3 regions of the Natronocella acetinitrilica genome follow, and region 1 is predicted to be linked to each of the others. Evidence: predicted binding sites of a transcription regulator. Region 1 holds the regulator's gene; each other region holds the start of a gene.

What was found. Region 1 encodes sigma-54, which starts transcription at its own class of promoters, with help from an activator protein. Its sites were predicted from a motif close to TGGCANGNTNCNTGCTT; they were not measured.
Positions count from the first base shown of each region.
Region 2: a site for sigma-54 is predicted at 2,649-2,665, ahead of J2T57_RS03515 (DUF3305 domain-containing protein). Genes of this name have one in related genera too.
Region 3: a site for sigma-54 is predicted at 2,804-2,820, ahead of flgA (flagellar basal body P-ring formation chaperone FlgA). Genes of this name have one in related genera too.

Region 1 covers NZ_JALJXV010000002.1:339,298-345,849, reverse strand. Annotated here, with positions in the region: gene J2T57_RS04945 (PTS sugar transporter subunit IIA) at 1-186, opposite strand, end outside; gene rapZ (RNase adapter RapZ) at 183-1,049, opposite strand; gene J2T57_RS04935 (HPr kinase/phosphorylase) at 1,042-1,506, opposite strand; gene ptsN (PTS IIA-like nitrogen regulatory protein PtsN) at 1,557-2,033, opposite strand; gene hpf (ribosome hibernation-promoting factor, HPF/YfiA family) at 2,142-2,480, opposite strand; gene J2T57_RS04920 (RNA polymerase factor sigma-54) at 2,554-4,062, opposite strand; gene lptB (LPS export ABC transporter ATP-binding protein) at 4,263-5,012, opposite strand; gene lptA (lipopolysaccharide transport periplasmic protein LptA) at 5,009-5,461, opposite strand; gene lptC (LPS export ABC transporter periplasmic protein LptC) at 5,499-6,074, opposite strand; gene J2T57_RS04900 (KdsC family phosphatase) at 6,067-6,552, opposite strand, start outside.
Region 2 covers NZ_JALJXV010000002.1:41,747-48,298, reverse strand. Annotated here, with positions in the region: gene moeA (molybdopterin molybdotransferase MoeA) at 1-89, opposite strand, end outside; gene J2T57_RS03530 (DUF6494 family protein) at 181-294, shown strand; gene J2T57_RS03525 (substrate-binding domain-containing protein) at 312-1,274, opposite strand; gene moaA (GTP 3',8-cyclase MoaA) at 1,306-2,313, opposite strand; gene J2T57_RS03515 (DUF3305 domain-containing protein) at 2,717-3,283, shown strand; gene J2T57_RS03510 (DUF3306 domain-containing protein) at 3,280-3,930, shown strand; gene J2T57_RS03505 (4Fe-4S binding protein) at 4,093-5,811, shown strand; gene J2T57_RS03500 (TorD/DmsD family molecular chaperone) at 5,824-6,444, shown strand; gene J2T57_RS03495 (transcriptional initiation protein Tat) at 6,529-6,552, shown strand, end outside.
Region 3 covers NZ_JALJXV010000006.1:253,926-260,477, forward strand. Annotated here, with positions in the region: gene flgC (flagellar basal body rod protein FlgC) at 1-220, opposite strand, end outside; gene flgB (flagellar basal body rod protein FlgB) at 226-633, opposite strand; gene J2T57_RS13725 (CheR family methyltransferase) at 873-1,721, opposite strand; gene J2T57_RS13730 (chemotaxis protein) at 1,792-2,712, opposite strand; gene flgA (flagellar basal body P-ring formation chaperone FlgA) at 2,861-3,628, shown strand; gene flgM (flagellar biosynthesis anti-sigma factor FlgM) at 3,766-4,086, shown strand; gene J2T57_RS13745 (flagella synthesis protein FlgN) at 4,089-4,568, shown strand; gene J2T57_RS13750 (hypothetical protein) at 4,937-5,170, opposite strand; gene J2T57_RS13755 (MbcA/ParS/Xre antitoxin family protein) at 5,778-5,996, opposite strand; gene J2T57_RS13760 (S-methyl-5'-thioadenosine phosphorylase) at 6,109-6,552, opposite strand, start outside.

The sequences.
Region 1 (6,552 bases):
GCCGTCGCCGGTGTCCAGGGTTTCCAGCATCTGCACCGCATTGCGCTCCACGCCGTCGGGGTCGACATCCTGGGTCACGGCCAGGCTGCCTGTCTGGACCGGGCAGAAGCCCAGGGTCGACTTGGCCGTCTCCAGCAACTGCTGGCCGATGGCATTGTGGGTGACCAGCAGAATGCCCACGCTCATGAGAGTTCCCGGTGACGCATGGAGACCTGTCCGAATTGGCGGGCGAAGTGCGCGGCAAGGCGTTCCGACAGGTAGACAGAGCGATGCTGCCCACCAGTGCAGCCGATGGCAATGGTGAGATAGCTGCGGTTGTCCCGCTCGAAGGCCGGAATCCAATGAGCTAGAAAGTCCCGGATATGCACGTACATCTGCTCGACCTGGGGCTGTGCCTCAAGGTATTCGGCCACTGGTTGATCGCGCCCGGTCAGCGGACGCAGTGCCGGCTCCCAATGAGGGTTGGGCAAACAGCGGACATCGAACACGAAGTCGGCGTCCGCGGGCACGCCGTGCTTGAAGCCGAAGGACTGGAACAGGATGGACAGCCGGGCGTGATGACCGCCCAGACGCTCGTTGATGATATCCCGCAGCTGATGCAGCGTGGTGGTTGTCGTATCCACCAGCAGATCGGCCCGCTCCTGAATGGGCGAGAGCAGATGCCTTTCAACCGCGATGGCCTCGGCCAGCGGCCGATCGTCGGCGCTTAGCGGGTGGCGTCTGCGGGTTTCGCTGAAGCGCTTGATGAGTGTGGCGTCATCGGCGGTTAGAAAGACGATCTCCGTCTTGACCCCGTGAGCGCGGAGATGATCGAGAAAGCTTGGAAACTGTTGTAGATCCCCTGGCCGGTTGCGCGCATCAATGCCGACAGCGAAATCCTGGCCACCATCGGTGCCGAGCAGGCCGAGGTGCGCGCCCAGACCGGAGAGCAGGGAGATGGGCAGGTTGTCGATGCAGTAATAGCCGGCATCTTCCAGGGTGTGCAGCGCGACGGTCTTTCCAGAGCCGGACAGGCCGCTGACGATGATCAGGCGCCGGGCATCAGCCATGTCTCATCTCCCCATCGTGAGTCCGGGCTACGGCCTCCAGCAGCAACGGCAAGGGCCGACCGGAGGCAACCGGCAAGTGCAGTCGCCGCAGGCAGATGCCCCCCAGCGTGACTGCATCCCATTTGCCATGCAGACGTGGCCAGCTGGCCCATTGTTCCCTGGTTGGCTGCACGAGGTTAACCACGACGGCGATCTCACATTGGTCGGCGCAGCGTGTCTGCCGCAGTGGGCCAAGCCCGCGCACTTCGAGTAATCCGTGCAAGGCTGCGGGGGCATATCCGGTCAGACGGTCCGCCGTCACCGAGAGTTCTACCGCATCGTCTGCGACAAGCGTATGGCCGCGATCCATCAGCGCCAGGGCCAGATCGCTTTTGCCAATGCCGCTGTCACCAGTCAGCAGCACGCCTTTGTTGAAGATCCGGACTAAGGTCCCGGGGATGACGGTTGCCGTTGTCATGGCGCTGTCCGACAGCTCGGTCCGGTCCTGGTCGAATAAAATTCCGGGCATCAACCGTCGGCGGCCTGGTCGCCGTTCCAGGCCGTCAGCAGATCATGCAGGGCAGACGCCGAATCCGCTTCGCGCAGCCGGTTGCAGAATTCAGGGTCGCTGAACATCTCCGCCAGCCGCGCGAGGATCTGCAAGTGCTCGTCGGTAAAGTGCTCCGGCACGACCAGGGCAAACAGCAGATCCACCGGCTGTCGGTCGAAGGCATCGAAATCGATGCCTTCGGGAAGCTTGATGAAAGCGGCAGTGGCGGTATCGCTGCCTTCCACGCGGGCGTGAGGCAAGGCAACGCCTTTGCCAAGCCCGGTGCTCCCGAGTTTTTCGCGACTTATCAGCTTGTTGAAGATAGCGCCCGCGTTCAGACCGGCTGCTTCGCCCGCCACGAGTTCGCTGAGCACTTCCAGCCCGCGTTTCTTGCTGGATACGGCCACATCGCAGCCGATGCGGTCCTGGGTCAACAGGTCGGCAATCTTGATCATTGGTTTGCACGCCGGATCGCCGATCCGGCCCCGCCCCTGGGCAAACGGCCTGCCCGTTCAGTGTATGTCGACCGGAGATGCCGCCCAGGGCATCGCCGGCCAGCCTGGTCACTCCTCGAGATCACCACCGGCCGCTTTCGCCTGAAGGCCTTCGACTCGATGATGGTCGGTGAGTTTCTCCTTGTGCTTCTTCACCTGCCTGTCCAGTTTGTCGATCAGTGCGTCGATGGCAGCGTACATGTCTCCGGACACCGCGTCCGCGAACAGTTTCGCGCCGCCAAGCTGCAGTGTCGCCTCGGCCTTCTGGTCAAGTTTTTCCACCGTCAGAATCACGTGGGCGTCCACCATGTTGTCAAAGTGTCGCTCAAGACGGATGAACTTCTGCTGAACGTAGTCGCGGAGAGAATCGGTCAGATCAACGTGATGGCCCGTAATATCGACTTGCATGGCGCTCTCCTTAGTATCTCTTATTCAGGGCCCTGGGTGGGGGCGGCCGTTTACCGGGCCGACGACACCGCGCTCAGGCAATGCGCTTTCGTTCGTTGGATGAAGCGATGGCCATGGACTCCCGGTACTTCGCCACCGTGCGTCGGGCGACATTGATGCCTTCATCCTTCAGTATGTCCGCCAGTCGGCTGTCGCTGAGGGGTTTGCTCTCGTCCTCGTCGGCGATCAGTCGTTTGATGCGTGCGCGGATCGATGTTGCGGAGCACTCCTGACCGTCCACGGTATGGACATGGCTGGAAAAGAAGTACTTGAACTCGAATGTGCCCCTGGGGGTATACATGTATTTCTGGGTCGTGATGCGGGAGATGGTGGACTCGTGCATCTCCACCTCTTCGGCAACTTCCCGCAGCACCAGCGGCTTCATCGCCTCCTCGCCAAACTCGAAGAAGTCCTGCTGATGATTGACAATACATGTGGCGACTTTCAGCAGCGTGTCGTTGCGACTGCGCAGACTCTTGATGAGCCACCGTGCCTCCTGCAGATGCTGCCGTAGGGTCGTATTCTCGTTACTGCTGTCCGCCCGCCGCACCAGACTCGCATAATAACTGTTGACGCGCACCCGTGGCGTTGCCTCCGGGTTCAACTCGACTCGCCAGGCACCTTGAACCTTGCGCACGTAGACGTCCGGAGTCACATATTCGGCCTGCCGGTCACTGATCTGCGAGCCGGGCCGTGGATCCAGGGTGCGGATCAGCGCAAGGACGTGCTGCAGCTCTTCCTGATCGAGCTTCATGCGCCGGGTCAGCTGGGCGATCTGCCGGCTGCCGAGCAATTCCAGGTGCTGGTCAACGAGACGGATGGCCGGCTCCAGCCAGGGCGTGTCCGGCGGCAGGACCTGTAATTGCAGTAATAGCGCTTCCCGCGGGTTCACCGAGGCAACCCCCAGGGGATCGAAGCGCTGGATGAGATGGCGCACGGCCTCGACCTCATCAAGTTCGACTTCCCACTCCGGGGGTAGCGCTGCGAGGATGTCGTCCAGGCTGCTGCTGAGGTAGCCGTCGTCCCGCACCGAGTCGATGATGGCCTCGCCGATGGCGCGATCGCGCTCGTTCAGCGGACTCAGTTCGAGTTGCTCCTGGAGGTGGTCCTGCAGACTGCGACTGCTGCTGGAGCGGCTCTCCCAGGAGTCCATCTGCTCATCGCTGTCGCCGGCGCTGTAGCTGGTGGCTCCGTCATAGACGTCGTTCCAGTCGGAATCCAGGGGCAGGTCGTCGGGGATATCGTCGGGTGCGGTGTTGTTGGACTCGTCGACTTCCCGTTCGGCAACCTCGCGGCGGGCTTCATCCCGCTCCGCCTGCTGTCGGGCTTCGGCATCGTCCCCATCGCGGTTGTCGGCGATGGCTTCCTCGTCGATTTCGTCGTCGTGTTCACTCGCCGGTTCCAGCATGAGGTTGGAATCCAGGGCCTGCTGGATCTCGGTGCGCAGCTCAAGTGTCGATAGCTGTAACAGGCGGATCGCCTGCTGCAGCTGTGGGGTCATTGTGAGGGTCTGGCCGAGTCGAAGTTGTAGCGACTGTTTCATGGGCAGGGGGTTACCGGATTACATGGTAAATGGGCGCCGGAGCGGCGCTGCCATTGATCATGTAGCCTTTTTGTGGTGCCGGATTCCGCATGCATTCAACGTCGTGGCGAAGCGTCCGGATCATCGTAACGGAAAAGACAGGCGCTGAGAACAGCGCATGGCCCGAGTCTTGCGTGTCAACGGGTTCGCCGTGGCCATGATCACATGCGGAAACCTTCACCGAGGTAGACTTCCCGCACCCGCTGGTTGGCCAGAATGTCTTCCGCGCCGCCTTCGGCAATGACTTCCCCACCGCTCAGAATGTAGGCACGCTGGCAGATGCCGAGGGTCTCGCGCACATTGTGGTCCGTGATCAGGACGCCGATTCCCCGGGCGGCCAGGTGGCGGATGATCTCCTGAATATCCAGGACGGAAATGGGGTCGACCCCGGCGAAGGGTTCATCCAGCAGAATGAAACGCGGGTTTGCCGCCAGCGCGCGGGCAATTTCCACACGGCGCCGCTCGCCCCCGGACAGGCTGATGCCCATCTGGTCGCGCAGGTGACTGACGTTGAACTCGTCGAGCAACTCACCCACCCGGTCTCGGCGCTGTTGCCGGTTGAGTTCGGGCCGGGTCTCGAGAATGGCCATCAGATTGTCGGCAACGCTCAGTTTGCGGAACACCGAGGCTTCCTGGGGCAGGTAGCCGACACCACGCCGGGCCCGTACATGCATGGGCAGTCGGGTGATGTCCTTGCCATCCAGTTCGATGCGACCGCCGTCGGTGGGCACGAGGCCCACCACCATGTAGAAGCAGGTTGTCTTGCCAGCGCCATTGGGCCCGAGCAGGCCCACCACCTCACCCGTATTCACCAACAGGGATGCGCTACGCACCACGACGCGCTTGCGGTAACTCTTCTTGATGTCCACCACGCGAAGCGTGCTATCGGCTTCAGCGGGCACAGCGCTCATTCTTCATCCTCGGGGAACAGTGTGATGCGGATGCGTCGGCCGGTATCGTCATCGCCCCGGGCATTGACGACCTCGGTTTCCAGATTGTATTCGATGACCTCACCGGTGAACTCGTTGCGCCCGCGGGTGATGCGGCCGCCGTCCATGAGGATGATCCGTTCCGGTCCGGTGGCAAAGTACTCCATGCGCGGCGCATCGGCCCTCACCAGCGCCGTGCCGTCGTCGGGCTGCTGGGTATAGACGGCGGGGCGGCCCTCGACGATGACCCGGGAGAGCTCGCGACCCTCGCGGGTGGTGTGCACCGTCATGCGGTCGCCGGTGATCTCGCGCAACCCCTGGGTCATGACCACGTTGCCGGTATAGACGCTGACCCCGGAGACATTGTCTATTTCTGCTTCGTCCGCATCCAGGTAGATCGGTTCGGCCGCAGCGGCGCTCGTCAGTACCAAGGCAAGGACTGAAAGTGCAAGTCGGCCCAGGAGCCGATTAGTCGACGGCAGGTTCATATACGCCTCTGACCTCCGAGAGCATCTCGATCTGTTGTCTGTCCAGGTAGCCCCGCACGCCGATCCCGCTGATGCGCAAGCCGTCCCGGTAGTAAACGGCGTACTGGTCGGTTTCAGCGTAGCGGGCCTGCGGGCGAAGGTAGACTTCAGAGGTGTCGATGTTGGCTTCAAGGTTCTCGTCGCTGGCCTCGCGGCGAATGGTGACGTCGCCTTCCAGCATGGCTTCGGTGACGCTGTTCCACGCCCGGCCGCGCTCCGAGCGCAGATGCCACGGCGAGCCGGATTCGGTGTAGTAGATCATCCAGGGCTGTTGTACCCGCCAGAGGTCATCGTCCATGAAGTGCGTCATGGTGTCGCCCTGCAGCCGATAGGTTCGGACGCCCTGTTCATCGGTGGCATCCAGGGTGAAGTTCTCGACGAAGTAATCCGGCGTGCGCTCCCGCTCGAGACTGTCCGGTGCGACCACCGGGTCCACCGTGTCCTCGTCGAGTATCCACCAGCCTGCAGCGGCGATGACCAGCCCGGCCACGATGCGGAACACCCAGCGCCTATGCATGGCCGTAGCGCTCCAGAATCGCCTGCAGGCTGCCCTGGGCGGCGAGGATCAGTTCGCAGGCTTCCCGCACCGCGCCCCCACCGCCCTCACGCTCTGCGCACCAGTGGGCATGAACCTGCAGGGCCGGGTGCGCGTTCGGCACGGTGAGCGCAAGCCCAGCCTGGCGCAGCACTGGCAGGTCGATGAGGTCATCCCCCATGAATGCCGCGTGCGTCGGGTCAAGCTGCAAATCGGCGAGCAGCCCCTTCCAGGTGGCAAGCTTGTCGTTCACCGCGGTGTGGACGTGGGGAATCCCCAGGTCCGCCGCCCGGCGGCGGAGGGGGTTCGAGTCGCGAGCCGTGATCAGGGCCACGGCAATGCCGGCGCCGAGCAGCAGACGAAGGCCAAGGCCATCGAGAATGTTGAAGGGTTTGAGGCTCTCTCCGCTGTCGCCGTACCAGATCGTGCCGTCCGTCAGCACGCCGTCCACGTCCAGTGC
Region 2 (6,552 bases), 300 kb from region 1:
CGAATGCGTGCCCAGGCCTGTTCGATGCGCAGTGAGGAGGGATCGTTATCATCCTGGCAGCTCGGGTCTTGTCGCGGTGGTGTGCTCATGCAACTGCACCTTCTGAAAGGTTGGTCGTATTGTCAGCGTTTTGACCGCCGGAGGCGGATGTTGCCACAGATCAACAGTGAGGAGAGAGTCATGAATCCGGAAGAACTGAACATGCAGATCCGCAAATTCCTTAAGCAGGTGGGCGTGACCTCGCAGCGGGAAATCGAGACGGCCGTGCGTGAGGCGCTGGACCTGAAAGCCTGAGTCGTCCGGGCCGTCGCTCAGGCGGCCCAGACCATTCTGCCCAGTTCGCTGAAGTCGTATCCACCCAACTCTTCCGCCAGAGCCCGACAGCGTGGTTGACGGAGTTCCTCCAGAAGCTGCTGGAACAGTTTGCGGAAGTACACACCGCGATACAGAGCAAGGTCGAACGACTCCCAGCCCACCGGCACGAACGCGAGCCCCGCTTCGGTGGCCATACCCTGGCTGCCGGGTGCGATGTCGGCGCGGCCCATGGCGAGTGCAGCCGCGGCGTCTCGTCCCGAGAGGGCGGTGCAGGTCGCCCGTTCCTGAATGGTTACAAGGTCGACCTGGCGGCTGGCCAGCGCTTCCTGCAGAAAGCGGTGGCAGCCCGACCCTTCTTGCCGCATGGCCCAGCGCAGCGGCGCTTCCAGCAACTCCGGCAGTTCGGCGAGATGCTCTCGACGCACCATCAGTCCCTGCTGGCGATGAAACACCCTGACCAGGACCCAGTCATGGTGCTGGGGGTACTGGTTAAGCAGCGCGGCATGTCGATGCTGGCTCTCCCGTGCCGGACCCCAGTGGATTGCACACATGTCTGCCCGGTGTCTGGCCAACAGTCCCAGACCGAGGGTGGCTCCAGTGGGTGTGTAGCTGACCAGGGCCTGAGCGCGAATGTCGCGAGCCAACTGCATGATCGCCCGGTACAGCAGCGGGTCGTCACTGCCCGCGAGTGCCAGCCGGTCTGTGAGAACGCCACCGTAACTGGATTCGATCAACCAGCGGTCGATGAGATCCCGGGGGAACATCCACTTCCCGGTGACCTTGGTTGCCGGGATATTGCCTTCGCCAACCAGGGCGTAGACTTTTTTTTCGTTCAAGTGGAGGTAATCCGCCACCTGGCGAACATTCATGAAGCGCGGCGGAGCCTCGTCCCGCAATCGGGTGCCGCCACAATGGCCGCTTGCTGGTCCTGTTTGCGGTTGCGCGGCAGGCGCATCCATCTGTCGTGCCTCCCTGTCTGCGCGGCCCCTGTCAGCCGCCAGTCACGCTCATGTGCCGGAACAGCACGGGCTTGACGTCCAGGTTGAAGTCATGACCCTTGGGCTTGATCGCCATGGAGTCGATGATAGCCTGCTTCAAGGCCTGCATATCGCCGGGATTACTGCGCATGACTTTCTTGAGATCCATCGAGTGTTCCTGACCCAGGCACAGGAGTAATTGACCCTCGGTGGTAACTCGTACCCGGTTGCAGCTCTCGCAGAAATTGTGGCTATGGGGAGAAATGAAACCGACCTTGCTGCTTGAGCCGGGGATCCTGAAGTACCGCGACGGCCCACCGGTTGTCTCCGTGGTGGGCGTCAGCTGGTAGCGGGTCTCGATCCGCTCTCTCACTTCGTCAGAGGACATGTACGATTCGGCCCGGTCGTGGGAGATTTCCCCGAGCGGCATTTCCTCAATGAAGCTGATGTCCATTCCGCGTGCGTGGACGAAATCGACAAGGTCGAGAATTTCATCCTCGTTGCGGTTGTGCATGGCGACCGTGTTGATCTTGATCTTCTCGAATCCTGCTTCAAGTGCGGCATCGATACCGCGCATGACCTTATCGAGGTCACCGACGCGAGTGATGCGCCGGAAACGCTCGGCGTCAAGGCTATCGAGGCTGATGTTGATGCGCCGTACGCCGGCATCACGCAGCGGCTGGGCAAGGCGGTCTAGCTGCGAGCCATTGGTGGTCAGGGTCAACTCGTCGAGGCCGGGGAGTTGGCCGAGCTGCTGGAAGAGCCAGATCACGTTATTTCTCACCAGCGGTTCTCCGCCGGTGATGCGGAGCTTTCTGACCCCGAGTTCGGTGAATGCCTGGCCCATTTGGGCCATTTCCTCCAGCGTCAGGAGCTGCGCGCGGGGGAGAAACGTCATGTCCTCGCTCATGCAATAGACGCAGCGAAAATCGCAGCGATCCGTCACCGAGATTCGAACATAGGTCACGTGCCGACCGAATCGATCGACGAGTTTGGTTTCTCCGTTTTGCAGCTCGCTCATTTGCAGGGCCCCTGCGAATTGTTATGTGGTATCCGGTCATGCCGACCTACTAGTGTCGGCTGTTGGGCGTGTGGATACAAGAACCATGCCTATGGGCACGGCGTAGGCCGAACGTTGTAGCGTGTGGTGAAAACGGTGCGGATCACAGGAATTGTGCATGGCACCATGGTCGATAATGTACCCATTTATCCCTTGCTGGTTATTTTTGACTCATGGCCAGGGGTCGATTGGTCCGGAGTTTGTCTAAAGTCAAGTGGGGGCGGATTGTGTGCCATGCCACTACAGAGGTACTACACGTCCTGCCCGTAAACGTGGCAAGCTTATATGGAAGCGAGTGGTATGTGTTTTGCTTAGCGGATCGCAATCGACGGTCTGCGTCTGGGTCATTTCTGGGAGAGCACGTATGGAGCAGCCATCACAAAGCGAGTGGTCCGGGCTCAAGGAGCTGCCGGTTGCGGTTGTGGTTGGCGCTCCCGCTGGCGAGGCCCGTGGAGACCATCGGCGCTGGCAGATTGGCGGCGTACTTGTAGGAGAACGCTTCGGTTCCGATACCCGGGAGAAAGTGCTCATGCGTTCGGGGCCGGACGGTGAGCTTTTCATGTGGCGCGGCTTGCGGATACGGCTGGAGCGCTCCGAAGCAGAGGATTACTTCCTCAACCTGGCCGAGGAGACGCCGGTGGTCTACGTGGTTGTCCGCTGGACCGACGACAACGAACTGTTGCCAGTTGAGGTGACCGTGAGTCTGGGCGAGGCGCAGGCCATGGACTCCACGGATCTGCGGTCCGTGGACGAAGCGGTGAGGACGGTCCCCATGCCGCCTGAGGTCGGCGTCTGGCTCGCCGAGTTCGCCGCCAAGCATTATGTTCCGAGAAAGAAAAAGAAACGCGGCAAGAAGCGAAGTTCAGCGCTCTACGACGCCGCGGTTGGGGATTTCAGCCCCGACGATGACTGGAGTGGAGGCACCAAGTGAGCACAGAGAAAGACGGCTTCAAGTGGCGGGCGGATGCCGTGCCGACGGCAACCGCCGTGGAAGAGCCTGATTTTTTCAGTCGCTGGTCCCGCCGCAAGCAGGCCCTTGGCAAGGGTGAGCGGCTTGAGGAGGAGCCTGCGGCGGAGTCCGTCGATACAGATGCAGTCGCGGGGCCGGAAGAGCCGGAGGTCAAGGTTGATCCGCGAACTGGAAAGCCTTACGACGAACTCACCGATGAGGACATGCCCGAGGTCGAGAGCCTGGATCAGGATTCCGACGTCAGCATGTTCATGGCGAAAAACATCTCGCCTGCCCTGCGCATGAAAGCCCTGGCCCGGGTGTTTCATTCGGCCAAATTCAACAAGGTCTGTCTCTGCGCCGAGTATGCGGATGACTACACCAACTTCACGCCCATGGGTGACATCGTTCCGCATGACCTGAAGTCCGCCATCGCCCGGGAGGCCACCAAGCTGCGGGATCGACTGCGTGAAAAGGGTCTGGAAATGTCGGAAGAGGATGCTCAGGCACGCATCGCAGCGGAGTCCCGCGGCGAAAAGTTGCCTGACATAGAAGAGCTGGCAGAGAAGACGACCAGCCAGGAATTGGAACAAGCCGAGGCAGAGCGCCCCGATCGTTTGCAGGGCTGATGGTGCGAATTGACGCAGCGCACTTGATCGGTGCGAGACGCTTTACCGTTTTCTGCCTGAATGGTCGGATTTTTCCGGCCCGTATATTGCAAGAACTTTGGTGCAGGTTGCAGGTCCGGGTCGCCCGCATCTGAACCTGCCATTAAGAATGACTGAGGTGACATGACTGAGTTCCTTTCCGTCTATGTGGGTGTGCCGTTGCCGGCGTCAGGCAAGAACGCGGCGGCGCGCGATTCCGCATTGCAGGCGGCACTTGCCGTGGACGTTGAACCAACCTCGCTGGTGGGCTACCGCTCGGCGGGTTATGTGCTGGTGGTTGGGCCGGAAGAAGGTGCATTGGCCGCGGCCGCCAGCCTGCAGAAGCATCTGCGCGTTACCGTTGTGGTAACGGCCGACGCCGCCACCCTGTCCGCCGAACTCGCGGCCGTCCGCGACGATCCCGCCGTAGTGGTGTTGCGGGGTTCTCTGGCAAGCCTGCAGGGGCACCTGGGGCATTTCGTGGCTCATCTGCAACCGGCGCAGGGTGAAGCGCTCAACATCTCGGAGCTGAATGATTCCGGTCATCCCTACTTCGACCTGGTCGTTGATCTGCAGCCTGAAGCGGCCATTGGTTTTGAGGTGCCGCCGTTTGGTTACTACCCCGTCGGCGACGATGATCCGCGGCTGCAACGGGCGCTCGACGAAATTCCGGAAATGACGGGGGAGTTCGAAAAGCCCAAGTTTTTCAACTACAACCCTGACATCTGCGCCCATGGCGACAGCGGCCTGACGGGCTGTACCCGCTGCCTCGATGCCTGCCCCACCGGCGCCATCGGCTCGATTGGTGATGCCATCGAGGTCGATCCGTACCTGTGCCAGGGCGGTGGCAGCTGCACAAGTGTCTGCCCCACCGGCGCGATCATCTATGCGTATCCGGGCCCGCGGGATCAGATTGCCCGGGTCAAGGCGATGCTGGCGGCGTATCGGGAAGCCGGCGGTGAGCGGCCGATCCTGCTGTTCCACGACGAAGAGGCAGGCGTCGAGCGTCTTCGCCGGATCGCCGCAGAACTGCCTGACCGCGTCATTCCCGTGCGGGTTGCCGAGGTTGGTGCAGCGGGCATGGACCTGTGGTTTTCCGCATTCGCCTATGGGGCGGAGCAGGTCGTGTTGCTCGATACCGAGCAGCTTGCACCCATGGTTCGTCGGGCGATGCGCGAGCAGATCAGCTATGCGCAGCCGTTGCTTGCGGGTATGGGGTATGGCGCCGATGCGTTGCGGTGGCTTGATGATGCCGCCGACGCGCATGCCGCACTGGCAGATTTCGATGGTCTCGGGGTGACGCCTGCAACGTTCGACACATTCAACGAGAAGCGCGGCACGCTGCGTCTTGCAATCGACCATCTGTTCGAGCACGCGCCGGAGCAGCAGCACAATGTGGCTCTGCCATCGGGTGCGCCGTTTGGCCAGGTGTTGGTAAATGAAGATGCCTGCACGCTTTGCATGTCCTGCCCACAGGTCTGTCCGACACGGGCGTTGACCGATGCGGGTGACAAGCCGCAGCTTCGTTTCGTCGAAGACCTTTGCGTGCAGTGCGGTTTGTGCCAGACGGCCTGCCCCGAGGACGCGATCCAGCTTGAGCCGAGATTCCTCTACGATCGCGAAGAGCGCCGTCAACTGCGCGTGCTGAACGAGGAAGAGCCTTTCCGCTGCATCAGCTGCGGCAAGCCCTTCGCCACGCCTAGTGTGATCAATCGCATGACCGAGCGGCTGGGCAGCCACCACATGTTCCAGGGTGATGAGGCCTTGCGCCGCCTGAAAATGTGCGGTGATTGCCGGGTGGTGGACCTGTTCAAGGATGATTTCGAAGCGGGCTCCAAGCCCAAGTGGTATGGGCCGCAATGAGGTGTCGAATCAATGACCGGAACTGATACTGCCAGGACAGAAGCCGAGGACCGCAGTGCGGATGCGCTGCGTGCTGGCACCTGGAACCTGTTGGGCAATCTGCTCGCAGGGCCGCCGTCGGATGAAATCCTGGCGCTGCTGAAAGGCATCGACGAAACAACGGCCGAACGCAATCGCGACGAGATCGCCAATGCGTGGTCGACGCTGCGCATCGCTGCAGAGCGCGCCTCGAGGCAGGCGCTTGATCAGGAATACCAGGATGTGTTCATTGGTGTTGGCGGGGGTGAGATCACGCCTTATGCGTCCTGGTTTGAAACCGGCTCGCTCATGGAGCGGCCGTTGATCCTGTTGCGGCAGGATATGGATGCCCTGGGCATCGAACGCCAGAAGGGCGTCAGCGAGCCAGAAGATCATGTCGCGGCTATTTGTGAAGTCATGGCCGTCGTCATCGGTGATGATGATGTGGACTTCGAGTGGCAGAAGCAGTTTTTCGAGCGTCACATCCACCGCTGGATGGGGCGCTTTTTCCACGAACTCCAGGAGGCGCCGTCGGCCGGTTTCTACAAGGCGGTCGGTTGTCTCGGAGAAGCGTTTGTCCGGCTGGAGCAGCGGTACTTTGCGATGCCGACCTGAGGGACAGGGCGGTCTGGTTTATGCAGGGAGTTCTTTCGAGAGGGTAAGCAATTGCGTAATGACCATGGTGAGGAGGAGCCAGCGATGAAAAAGCAGGACAAGACGGGC
Region 3 (6,552 bases), on a different contig from region 1:
TCTCGATGACATCCCGCACCCGCACGCCAACGGTATTGCCATCGTTGCCGCGCACCGCCTGCAGCGTGGCCGAGAACACGGGATGCCGCGCCTTGTAGGCGGCCTCCGGCGTGCCGGCCATGGTCTCGGCATTGGCCAGGTTGCTGGCGGTCATGTTCAGACGCAGGGACTGCGCCGTCATGGCTGACCCTGCAACGTCAAACACCTTGAACAGAGACATGCTCCCTACTCCCCTCGAATCGCGCCGATAAGACCGGTGATGCGATCACCGAGAAAATTCAGACTGGCCTGATATCCCACCGCGTTCTCCGCGAACTGGGCCTGCTCCACGTTGCTCTCCACCGTGTTTCCATCCAGCGATGGGCTGTAGGGCTGGCGGTAGAGCAGTTCCATGGAGGCGTTGCCGCCGGCTTGCGCGCGCAGATGATTGCCGTGGGTGGTCGCCATCTGCAGTTGCCCACCGCGCTGCGAGCCTTCTGCCGCCCGCAGCGCGGCCTGGAAATCGAAATCCCGCGCCTTGTAGTTCGGGGTGTCCGCATTGGCCAGGTTCTGCGACAGCACCTGGTGGCGCTCACCGCGCAGCTTCAGCGCCGCCGCGTGCAGACCCATTGCCTTGTCCAGAGATATGCTCATGACCTGCCCTCACGATTGTTCGAGAGGGGTTATGCGAAAGGTGTGCCAGCGCGTCGCCAGGAGGACGATCACAAAGGAAACAACAGGGTTTAGCGGTGAGGAACGCCGCAGCGGTGCGGCGCCAGGGCCGGGGTCAAGCTTTCGGCCCAAGCGCCGATAACCCGAACAGGCGGAATTTTGACAGGGCTCCGGCGGCAAGCCGGCGGCAAGGTCTTGCCGCCATCGCTCGAAACTCCGGGCTAACGACGCTCAGTCACCTTGTTGCGCAAGCGGTAGAGTACGCCGCCGTGGCTGCGCACCATCTCCAGATCATCGGCATGCCGGGCCAATGACTCCGAAGCACCAACAATCAGGTAGCCGCCCGGTGACAGCTGCTGGCACATCCGCCGCAGGATATCCTCGCGGGATTGCGCCGAGAAATAGATCAGGACGTTGCGGCAGAAGATCAGGTCGAAACGGCCAAGACTCGTGAAGCTCTCGAGCAGATTGTGGCTCTGAACCTTCACCCTGCCGCGGATCTCGGGCCGTGCCTCCCAGGTATCGTCGTCGACCTGCTGGAAGAAACGTTTGCGCCGCTCAAGGGACAGCCCACGGCTGATGGCACTGCCGCCATAGCGGGCAAGACGCGCCTGGGCGACCATGGCGGGAGAGATATCGGTGCCAACGATTTCTGCCTCCAGACGCTGCCCGGCGGCAATGAATTCCTGCAGCGCCATGCTGATGGAATAAGGCTCCTGCCCGGAGGAACAGGCGGCAGACCAGATCCGGACGCGGGGTTTTCCAGCCTTGACGAACTCGGGAAACAGCCGCTCCTGCAGAATGGAAAACGGGTAGAGATCACGAAACCACTGGGTTTCGTTGGTGGTCATGGCCTCGATTACACGGCCACGCAGGCCGCCGGCGCGATTGCTCTGCACCTGCCGCACCAGTTCACCAAGGTTGGCGATCCCCTCCCGAACCATCAACTGGCCCAGGCGACTCGATACCAGGTACTGCTTGTTGTCACCCAGAACGATCCCGCAGGATTGCTCCAGAAAACCCCGGAAGGCCTGGTAATGGTCCGGATCAATTTGCCTGCCTGCAGACAAGCCGCGCTCCCGTTTAATCTGTCTGAAAGAAAGAAGCGGCGACAGTCGTCGCCACTCCCTGGCTAGTCTATCAGGCTGCGTCCAGGCGTTCCGTGACCTTCTTTGACAACTCGTCGGCGGCAAACTTGGCGAGGAAGTCGTCGGCACCAACGCGTTTCACCATGTTGCCGTTGAACACACCACTGAGCGAGGTGTGCAGCAGCACATGCAGGTGCTTGAGATTGTCCCGCTTGCGGATCTCGGAGGTCAGCGTATAGCCGTCCATGCGCGGCATTTCGATATCGGAAATCACCATCAGCATGGACTCGAGGGGCGTTCCCGCCGGCGCACCCGCCCATTGATCCAGCATTGCGAGCGCCTCTTCACCATTCTTGGCCAGGCTCACCTGCACGCCGATCTGCTGCAGGGTATCCCGCACCTGTTTGCGCGCAACAACGGAGTCATCCACCACAAGTACGTGACGGTCGATGGCGTCGTCCCTGGACTCCTGTTCACTCGCGGCTGCGACGCGCTCCGCCCTGGTGACTTCGGCCATCACCTTTTCCACATCCACGATCTGCACCAGTCGGTCATCTACCCGCGTCACGCCGGTAAGGTAGGCCGAGCCGGAGGCACCGCTGGGCGGCGGCATGATGTCCTGCCAGTTCAGGTTAACGATGCGATCAACGCCACGGACGACGAACCCCTGGGTCGTGCGGTTGTACTCGGTGACGATAATCGAGGTTTCACCGCTGGAATCCACCGGCTTGCCGGTGGTTGCCAGGCTCAGATCGAGCACGGCAATGGTCTTGCCGCGAATATGGGCGACCCCGGCCACCGCCGGATGGGCATGCGGCATGCGGATCAGCTTGGGCGTGCGAATGACCTCACACACCTTGAACACGTTGATTCCGAAGATCTGTGCACCGTTCAGGTTGAACAGCAGCAACTCCAGCCGGTTCTGGCCGACCAGATTGGTTCGCTGGTCCACCGTTTCTATGATGCTGGCCATGTGCGTTATCTCGCGTTGTCGTTATTGTCCACCCTATCGACCGCGTGCCTGGTTTCTGAAGCCCACCGGATTCACCCAGGGCGGTCGATGTTGGCACCGTTACTGCATACCTGATCTGCAAGCCTTTGAAGGCATGAGGATCACACACGTGACAGAGCTTATCCGTGGCAGGCACGACACAACGCTGACCGGCGTCACAACTTCGAGCGTCGGTTTTCCGGCACTGGGCGTCATCGTTCTGACGTTGCTGCTGCTGACGCCCCTTTTGGCCGGTGCGGCAAACGGTGTTCAGTCACTGGAGAGCATTCGCGATGCCGCCCGCGTTTACGCAGAGGGGCAACTGCTCTCGCCCGGCCAACGCGGCCAGGTGACCATCGGGCGACTCGACCCGCGTTTGCGGCTACGCCAGTGCAGCCTGCCGCTGGAGACCTTTCAGCACCAGACCAATCGCCAGGGTGGCCGCACCACCATCGGCGTGCGCTGCGCCGACCAGGCCCCATGGACGATCTACGTATCGGCCCAGGTGGACAGCTTTGTGGAGGTCTACACCGTTGGCCGCACGCTCAGCCGCGGCGAACGTCTGCGGGAAGCAGACCTGAGTCTGCTGGAGGTCAACGTCGGCACTTTGGGCCATGGCTATTTCACGGAGGCCGATCAGGTGGTGGGCATGGAGTTGCGGCGACCAGCCCGGTCCGGGGAGGTACTCACTCCAGCGATGATCACGCTCCCTGAACTGGTACGCCGCGGTCAGACCGTAACGGTGCTGGCCAGCAGTGGCTCCGCCCAGGTCAGCATGCGTGGCGAGGCGATGGAAGGTGGCGCGATGGGCGATCGTATTCGGGTACGAAACGTGCAGTCCCAGCGAGTGATCGAGGGCGAAATCATTGGAGATGGCCGTGTTAGAGTGCGGCTCTGAACGCCGCGGGACTCGACCATCGAAATCTGATCGGCGGGCTAAAGTTTCAGCACGGGCTGCCGATCACAGTCGAGTAAGGAGCGAAGGGTCGCTCCATGACAGTTGCGACGGCCGAAAAGCGGCTTAGGAGTAATCGGATGACCAATCCAATTAACGGCGGAAACCAGGGCGTTGATCGGGCACTGGCCGAGAGCCTGCGCAATCGCCAGACCAGCGAAGTGACCAATCGACCTGGTAGCCAGGCGACGGGCGACAACGCTGGCTCGGCATCCGCCGAGCTCACGGCCAATCAGTCCGAGCGCTTGCAGGCCATTGGCGCCGCCATCGGGCAAACACCGGACGTGGACATGGCACGTGTGGAAGCCATTCGCCAGAGCATCGCCGATGGCAACTACCCCATCGACGCCGACGCCATTGCGGGGCGCTTTATCGAACTTGAAGGCCTGCTGGAGCGATAATCGTGACGGCAACAACAAGCGCAACGCTGGCATCACTGCTGACGGAATTGCTGGAGCGCAGCGAACACCTGCAGGATGCCCTGATTGAGGAACAACGGTGCATCGCCGGTCGTGATCTTGCTGCGCTCGGCGCGGCCGTCCAGCGCAAGATGGCGCTACTGGATGATGTTCAGACGCTGGACGCGCAGCGCCGGGCGATGGTTCTCGCCCAGGGGCTGCCCGACACCAACTCCGGCATGAACGAACTGCTCTCGCGCAGTAGCGACGACGCGGTTCAGGAATTGTGGGCGACACTGCTCCGCAGCCTGCAACAAGGGCAGGCGATGAACGAAGCCTGTGGGGCAATCATCCGCCGCAGCCTGGAAGACAACCACCGGCTGCTGGAAGTCCTGCGCGGCGAGCCGATGGAAAGTGACCAGGCAGCTTACGGCCCCGGCGGCACCCAACAGCCACGATCCGGCCGAGATCTCGGCAGCGCCTGATACCCCTCCTCTGAGTTCTTCGCAAAAACATTCGTTCTGTCTATCAAAAATTTCAATTTGATAGACAGAACGAATGTTGCAGGCAAAAAAAACCCGGCCGCCTGGGGGATGGGCCGGGTGGCGCAGACTAAGGGGACAGGGTGCGCCAACGCGAGAAGAACTTCAGCAAGGACAGACAGGTATTCAAAACTCCTAAATACTGTACAACATATGCATCAATATAATCTCTTTCGGCGATCCGTGCAACCCCTGTACAAGAATTTTGTAAGAATCGCCTGACAACTTGAAAAAGCATAACGTATCTGACAAAAAATGCACCCCCCTGCCGATGTGACAGTCGGCAGCATGGGCCGAAAGCCGGGCGGCCATCAGTCTGTGCGGCGTCGACGCCGCATGAGGGTTCGTAGCGCGTACAGGCAAAGCAGCAGGGTCGTCAACCAGAATGCCATGGAGACGACGAAGGCCCAGAACATGTAGGACTCCGCCGAGAAACCGAACCCGTAACGGATCACGACGTAGGGAAACGTGCGGGAGAACCAGTCCATGAAGGCGATGCCCGGCCAGAGAAAGATCGCGCCCAACCAGTTCAACGAGAGGCCCAAGGGATCATCTCCATCGCTGCGCTCAGTGTCTTTCCGGACCGCCCACCACCACCAAAAACGACAACGGCCCCAAAGCAGGGGCCGTTGTCGATCGGGAATCTGGTGGAGCCAGGCGGGATCGAACCGCCGACCTCCTGCATGCCATGCAGTTGTCGATACCGCTGCAAGGACTTGATGTTGAAAGTATCACACCAAGGACAAGTTGTCCAAAACCTTAGCCGAGGCATCGCGCCAAGTCATTGATTACTGGATATCGGAGAGCGGTTTGGACAACAGCTGCATCCCCACCTTGTTGACGTCAAACGCCCCGCCAGAAGCCTCAACCCTTGTCACGGCGCGCATTGATAGCACGGATGTAGGCCTGCGTGAGAGACTCGGCGACCTCCCTCGGATCTGTTATTTCCTTCGCGGACGGTGCCGCCGAGCGCTGAGGCTGCGCATTCCGCGCGGCAGAGACAATCCGCCGCCACTGCTTATCGCTCCACGTGATCCCTTCCGCAGCGAGCGATTCTCTCGAAGCCTGGTTCAGATACCGGCGAATTTCCGCACGCGTAGGTTTGGCCATAACCACCTCTTGATTCACCCTCCACCGATGGCAACGCCCGCATCAGGAGGCCGAGCCGTACTTTAGCCGACCAAGCGTCTCCACTACGGCTTTGGTACCCTCCTCACTGGCTGCAGCCACCTCCAGCGGAGAGCGCCCATTGAACATATGGTGGGGCCGCCGCAGGAACTCCCTCGCTAAATCCAGATCCTTGTAGACGTCCAGCGCCATCGCCCGGGTTCGGGCAATTCTGACGAGGCGTTTGCTCCCACTGTCCGGCATGTTCCATCCTCCTTGAATAGCTTCGCACCCATAGAGTAACTCCGATTTCGCAAACTGGAGAAACTCCGGCTAACTGCTCAAACACCCCGATATTGCGTGCCGCCTTCAACGCCTAATCGTTGTTCTCCAGCGACTCCCCCAAGACCCGGCCCGTGATCGTATCGAGCCTTTGCATCAGCTCGAGGTCACGGTGTCCTGGCGGGGTAACGATGGCACCCTCAAGTGCACGGTCGGAGCCAACCGAACAAGGCGGATGGCGACGCGGGAACACGGCTGCGAGGCCCTGGATGACGACCTGGGCGCGGGAGGTGTTGTCCTTCATCACCGCGAGTACGCTCTCCACGTCCACTGCCGCGTGGTTCTCGCGCCAGCAGTCGTAGTCAGTCACCATCGCTACGGTGGTGTAAGACAGTTCTGCCTCCCGGGCTAACCGCGCCTCGGGCATGTTCGTCATCCCGATAACGTGGCACCCCCATGAGCGGTAAAGCAGGGACTCGGCCCGGGAAGAGAACTGCGGGCCCTCGATTACGACATATGTGCCGCCCCGCGTATGAGC